2 regions of the Stenotrophomonas sp. C9D9 genome follow, and region 1 is predicted to be linked to the other one. Evidence: riboswitches for the same ligand, from Rfam matches in the RefSeq annotation. Region 1 holds a riboswitch; the other holds the start of a gene.
What was found. A riboswitch is a leader RNA that binds a small molecule or an ion and turns the genes downstream of it on or off. The one in region 1 is predicted to bind cobalamin.
Positions count from the first base shown of each region.

Region 2: it holds a riboswitch for cobalamin, as region 1 does, so the genes downstream of both, ACXI0D_RS10915 (epoxyqueuosine reductase QueH) here and btuB (TonB-dependent vitamin B12 receptor) in region 1, are expected to answer to the same signal.

Region 1 covers NZ_JBSZIF010000004.1:885,447-888,798, forward strand. The annotation lists gene ACXI0D_RS09500 (TfoX/Sxy family protein) at 1-221, shown strand, start outside; gene ACXI0D_RS09505 (histidine phosphatase family protein) at 272-850, opposite strand; cobalamin riboswitch at 993-1,215, shown strand; gene btuB (TonB-dependent vitamin B12 receptor) at 1,331-3,172, shown strand; gene gph (phosphoglycolate phosphatase) at 3,314-3,352, opposite strand, start outside.
Region 2 covers NZ_JBSZIF010000004.1:1,176,298-1,179,649, forward strand. The annotation lists gene ACXI0D_RS10910 (nicotinate phosphoribosyltransferase) at 34-1,443, shown strand; cobalamin riboswitch at 1,593-1,807, shown strand; gene ACXI0D_RS10915 (epoxyqueuosine reductase QueH) at 1,969-2,655, shown strand; gene pncA (bifunctional nicotinamidase/pyrazinamidase) at 2,711-3,337, shown strand.

The DNA of each region.
Region 1 (3,352 bases):
GCCTGAACCTGTTGTACTCGCTGGAAGGCGCGCTGCTGGACTGCCACTGGCAGGAACTGAGCGAGCCGCAGCGTGAGGCGCTGGTGCAGGATTACGAAGCACGCATCGCCGCGCACCCTCTGAAGGCGGCCGGCCCCGCTTCGGGTCCGGTGCATGAGCAGCGTTTCGATGCCGACGATGACGCGGAAGACAGCGTGGCCGAGCACACCGACGAGGATTGAGGCACCCGCGTTCCTGGGCATGCCGGCCAGCGGCCGGCACTACCGTCGGGTCAGGGCTGCTGCAGCTCCAGCAGCTCGCCCACCAGCCCGACCTCGCCGCGCTCCAGCCACACCCGCAGACGGGTGCCGTGGTCGATGCGCAATGCCCAGCACAGCGACATCGGCAGGCCACAGACCTGCGACAGCACCATGCGCAGCGGGCCGCCATGACTGACCACCAGCGTCGGCACCGGATCATCATCATCGAGCAGGCGATCCAGCGCGCGCGCGATGCGCCGCTCGAAGTGGCCCCAGCTTTCACCGTTCGGCGGCGGGAATGCATGCGGATCGGCATGGAAGGCCGCCAGTGCGTCCTCCGGCAGGTCGAACAGCGACTGCCCGTCCCAATCGCCGAAATCCAGCTCTTCCCATTCCTCGTCCGCTTCCACGTCCAGCCCACGCGGGGTAGCCAGGGCCATCGCCGTGTGCAGCGAGCGGAGCCGTGGCGAACTGATCACCCGCTCCCACGGCTGCGCGGCGTAGGCATCGACCAGTTCCTGCGGCAGGCGGGCCAGCTGCGGTGGATCGCTGCGGCCATCGAGGAACTCATCGCGACCGTTGCCGGCGTGGCGGACCAGGTCGAGGATCATGCGTGCGTCCTGTACAGGCAACGCGGGAACAGCGGAAAACGGGCGGACATCGGCAACGGCACCACGGGATCGAGGGACCATTCTAAGGGCACAGCAAAGGCAGTCGAGCAGGCTCGACGCTACGGGCCGCCTGTGATGCCGTAGACTGCGCGCACTTCCAGGTGACCTGCGGCCACGGCCGGCAGGTTGAAACGGGAAGCCGGTGACGCGTGATGCCACGCCAGGCCGGCGCTGCCCCCGCAACGGTAAGCACGTCAGTTCCAGGCAACAACGCCACTGTGCCGCAGGCATGGGAAGGCGCCTGGACGGTGGCCTCGCGCCACCCGGCGGCAAGCCCGGAGACCGGCCAGGAAGCCTCAGGTCGCGATGCGGTGGGCATGGCGCTGGATGACCGCAGCCTGCGCTGCGGCGTCGGCGCATGCCTGCCTTCGCGGCTCCTCCCCTTCGCCACGCGGGCGTGCGTGGCACCTGGAGTCCCCCATGAAGCTGCAGTCCCGAATGCTGTCCCTGGCCGTGCTGGCCGCCCTGCCCGCGCTGGCCCAGGCCGCCGATGACACCACCGCGCTCGACCAGATCCTGGTCACCGCCACCCGCACCCCGATCGCCCTGCAGGACAGCATCGCGCCGGCGCAGGTGATCGACCGCGCGCAGATCGAATCCAGCCAGGCCACCTCGCTGCAGGAGCTGCTGCGCGGCCGTGCCGGCATCAACCTGACCAATGCCGGCGGCCTCGGCAAGCAGAGCTCGCTGTTCCTGCGCGGCACCAACTCGGGCCACACCGTGGTGCTGGTCGATGGCGTGCGCATCAACAGTGCCGACCTCGGCCTGGCCATGTACCAGGACCTGCCGCTGGCGCAGATCGAACGCGTGGAAATCGTGCGTGGCCCGCAGTCCAGCCTGTACGGCGCCGACGCCATCGGTGGCGTGATCCAGATCTTCATCCGCCGCAACCAGGGCGATTTTGCTCCGCACGTCCAGCTCGGTGGCGGCAGCAACGGCCTGCGCGAAGCCAGCGGCGGCATCGGTGGTGGCACCGAACGCGGCTGGTTCGGCGCCGACATCGCCTACCAGCATTCCGATGGCATCGATGCCTGCCGTGGCTCGGCGACGCTGTTCGCCGGCTGCTTCGCCGATGAACCCGACCGCGACGGCTACCGCAACCTGTCCAAGAGCCTGCGTGGCGGCTACACCTTCAACGACCAGTGGACCGTGGAAGGCAGCGCGCTGCGCGCCGACGGCAAGAACCACTACGACGGCTATTACAACTACTCCGAGACCCGCCAGCAGGTGCTGGCCGGCAAGGTGCGCTACACCCCGTCCGAGCGCCTGGCGTTCACCGCCAACGTCGGCCGCAGCGACAACGAGTCGGACAACTTCGGCGACTTCGGCGCACGCGGCAGCGCACAGACCCACCGCGACAGCGCCTCGCTGCAGGGTGACTTCACCTTGGCCGAAGGCCAGCTGCTGAGCACCGGCGTGGACTGGAGCGAAGACAACCTGGATGGCAGCAGCGCGGGCTACCTCGTCGACAGCCGCCGCAACACCGGTGTGTTCGTGCAGTACCAGGGCCGCTTCGGCCACCACCAGCTGCAGGCCAGCGCACGCAACGACGACAACCAGCAGTTCGGCAACCACGCCACCGGCAGTCTCGGCTGGGCGATGCAGCTGGACCACGGCCTGCGCCTCAACGCCAGCTACGGCACCGCGTTCAAGGCGCCGACCTTCAGCGACCTGTACGACCCGTGGAGCGGCGTGCCGACGTTGAAGCCGGAGAAGTCCAAGAGCGCCAACCTCGGTGTTTCGCAGCAGGGCCAGGGCTGGCATTGGGGCCTGGACGTCTATGAGACCCGCATCGATGACCTGATCACCTACGACGCGGCAACCTTCAAGATGCAGCAGGTGGAGAAGGCACGCATCCGCGGTGCCGAGCTGACCGGTGGCGTGCTGCTGGCCGGCTTCGACATCAACGCGCAGCTGAGCTACACCGACCCGCGCAACCGCACCCACGGCAGCACCCAGTTCGACAACTGGCTGCCGCGCCGTGCACAGCAGACCGCACGCCTGGACGTCGACCGCCGCTTCGGCGATTTCCGCGCCGGCCTGACCGTGCAGGGTGCGGGCAAGCGCTATGACGATGCGGCCAACGCAGTGAAGGTCGGCGGCTACGGCACGCTGGACCTGCGCGCCGAGTACGCGCTGACGCCGGAGTGGTCGCTGCTGGCACGTGCTGCCAACGTGTTCGATCGCCACTACGAGACGGTGGCGTGGTTCAACCAGCCCGGCCGCGAGTACCAGCTGAGCGTGCGTTACCAGCCGAAGTGAGCGCGACGGTCATGGTAGTGCCGGCCGCTGGCCGGCAACATCATGATCTTCGGCAGCGCATCCCGGGTTGCCGGCCGGCGGCCGGCACTACCCATTGCGTCGGCCCGGGTTACCGCCTGGCGACCAGGGATGTCCGTTGCATCAGCCCTGCAACCCCGGCAACTCACGCAGGTCGTCAAT
Region 2 (3,352 bases), 290 kb from region 1:
GCCGGTGTCACTCGACGCGAAGGAGCTTCCGTCATGCACTACCTCGATAATCTTCTCCTCAACACCGACAGCTACAAGGCCAGCCATTGGCTGCAGTACCCGCCGGGTACCGATGCCACGTTCTTCTACGTGGAATCACGTGGCGGCCTGCACGATCGCACGGTGTTCTTCGGCCTGCAGGCGATCCTCAAGGACGCCCTGGCACGGCCGGTCACCCACGCCGACATCGACGACGCTGCTGCGGTATTCGCCGCCCATGGCGAACCGTTCAACGAGGCCGGCTGGCGCGATATCGTCGACCGGCTTGGCGGCCACCTGCCGGTGCGCATCCGCGCCGTGCCGGAGGGCAGCGTGGTGCCCACCCACCAGGCACTGATGACCATTGAATCGACCGATCCGGCCGCGTTCTGGGTGCCCTCGTACCTGGAAACGCTGCTGCTGCGCGTGTGGTACCCGGTCACCGTGGCCACCATCAGCTGGCATGCACGGCAGACCATTGCCGCGTTCCTGCAGCAGACCAGCGACGACCCGCAGGGGCAGCTGCCGTTCAAACTGCACGACTTCGGCGCGCGCGGCGTCTCGAGCCTGGAATCGGCCGCGCTGGGCGGTGCCGCGCACCTGGTCAACTTCCTCGGCACCGATACCGTCTCGGCCCTGTGCCTGGCGCGCGCGCACTATCACGCGCCGATGGCCGGCCATTCGATTCCCGCCGCCGAGCACAGCACCATCACCAGCTGGGGCCGCGAGCGCGAGGTGGACGCCTACCGCAACATGCTGCGCCAGTTCGGCAAGCCCGGTGCGATCGTAGCGGTGGTGTCGGACAGCTACGACATCTACCGCGCGATCAGCGAGCACTGGGGCACCACCCTGCGCGATGAAGTGATTGCCTCGGGCGCGACCCTGGTCATCCGCCCCGATTCGGGTGACCCGGTGGAGGTGGTGGCCGAAAGCCTGCGCCGGCTGGATGAAGCCTTCGGCCACACCCTCAACAGCAAGGGCTACCGCGTGCTCAACCACGTGCGGGTGATCCAGGGCGATGGCATCAACCCGGACACGATCCGAGCGATCCTGCAGCGCATCACCGACGACGGCTACGCCGCCGACAACGTGGCCTTCGGCATGGGCGGTGCGCTGCTGCAGCGGCTGGACCGCGATACCCAGAAGTTCGCGCTGAAGTGTTCGGCCGCACGGGTGGACGGCGAGTGGATCGATGTCTACAAGGACCCGATCACCGACGCCGGCAAGACCAGCAAGCGCGGCCGCATGCGCCTGCTGCGGCGCCTGGATGACGGCAGCCTGCACACGGTGGCATTGCCTTCCAGCGGTGACGACACGCTGCCAACCGGCTTCGAGGACGCGATGGTGACCGTGTGGGAGAACGGCCGGTTGCTGCACGACCAGCGGCTGGATGAGATCCGCGCGCGGGCGGCGGCGGGGCATTGAAGGTGCATCCCGACCGGGGTCAGAGCCCGCTGCGTGGCAGCGGGATCCGACCCCTTCCTTCCGCTGGGGTCGGATCCCGTTGCAGCGCAACGGGCTCTGACCCCGATGCCCCTTGACCCTGGCCAGCAACGCGTCCACCGTGGGCACGCCGAAGGTATCCCTGCCGTAGTTGTCATCGCGGCAGGGATTTAAACGGGAATCCGGTGAAGGCGCTTCGCGCGCCCATTCCGGAGCTGCCCCGCAGCGGTGAATGGAAACGAATCCTGCCAACAGCACTGGGCTCACGCCTGGGAAGCGGCGGGTAGTAGGTGGGCTGCGGCCCGTGTCCATCAGCCCGAATACCGGCCCCGGCCGGGGGACACGACCGTCCCCTGACTCGACCTGGAATCTCCGCGGGGAGGTTGCCGGGGCCGCCGTCGTCCTGCGCGCGCAGGCGGTGTGGCCGCGCGCGTCCTGTTCACGGTATCCAGCCAGACCCGTTCACCCACGCGCTGATGCATGGGCCACCGCCGTTGCCGGCGGTCCATGCGGTACCTGACGATGACCGAGCTCCAACGCCCCACCCTGACCCTGCCCGCCGACGGCAAGCGCCTGCTGCTGCATTCGTGCTGCGCGCCCTGTTCCGGCGAAGTGATGGAGGCGATCACCGCCTCCGGGATCGACTACGCGATCTTCTTCTACAACCCCAACATCCATCCGGTGAAGGAATACGAGCTGCGCAAGCAGGAGAACATCCGCTTCGCCGAACAGCACGACATCCCGTTCATCGACTGCGACTACGACACCGACAACTGGTTCAGCCGTGCGCGCGGCATGGAGAACGAGCCCGAGCGCGGCATCCGCTGCACGATGTGCTTCGACATGCGCTTCGAACGCACCGCGCTGTACGCGCACGAGCACGGTTACGACACCATCAGTTCGTCGCTGGGCATCTCGCGCTGGAAGAACATGGCGCAGATCAACGACTGCGGCATTCGCGCCGCGTCGCGCTATGAAGGCCTGCAGTACTGGGACTACAACTGGCGCAAGGGCGGCGGTGCCAGCCGCATGATCGAGATCAGCAAGCGCGAGCAGTTCTACCAGCAGGAATACTGCGGCTGCGTGTACTCGCTGCGCGATGCCAACCGCCACCGCCGCGAGAACGGGCGCGAACGGATCAAGATCGGCCTGCTGTACTACGGGCAGGACGCTGAGGCGCCGCAGGGCGATTGACGTGCAGGCATGGGGCGGCCACGCTGGTCGCCCCTTCTGTTGTACCGGACCTGCCATGACCGCCCTGCCCGCCGATGTCGCCCTGCTGGTGATCGACCTGCAGCCGGACTTCATGCCCGGCGGTGCGCTGGCCTGCGACCAGGGCGATGCGCTGGTGGCACCGATTGCCGACCTGCTGGCACAGCGTCGCTACCGCACCGTGGTGGCGACCCAGGACTGGCACCCGGCCGACCATGCCTCGTTTGCCAGCCAGCACCCTGGCCAGCGCCCGTTTGAGACCATCCTGCTGCATGCACAGCCACAGACCTTGTGGCCCGACCACTGCGTGCAGGGCAGCGCCGGTGCCGCGCTGCACCCGGGCGTGGACTGGACGGTGGCCGACGTGATCCTGCGCAAGGGCACGCGCCAACAGGTGGATTCGTACAGCGCCTTCCGCGAGAACCACGGCCCCGATGGCGAGCGCCCGGCCACCGGCCTGGCCGGCTGGCTGCACGAGCGGCGCATCCGCGAAGTGCACGTGTGCGGCCTGGCCCGTGACTACTGCGTGCTGTGGAGCGCGCAGGACGCGGTGAAGTCCGGCTTCCGGGTGAAGTTCCTGTGGGACCTGACCCGGCCGGTGACCGAAGCCAACGACGCGATGGTGCGCGAAGCGCTGGGCAAGGCGGGGATCGCGATCGCCTGAGGCGTGACCGCCGGG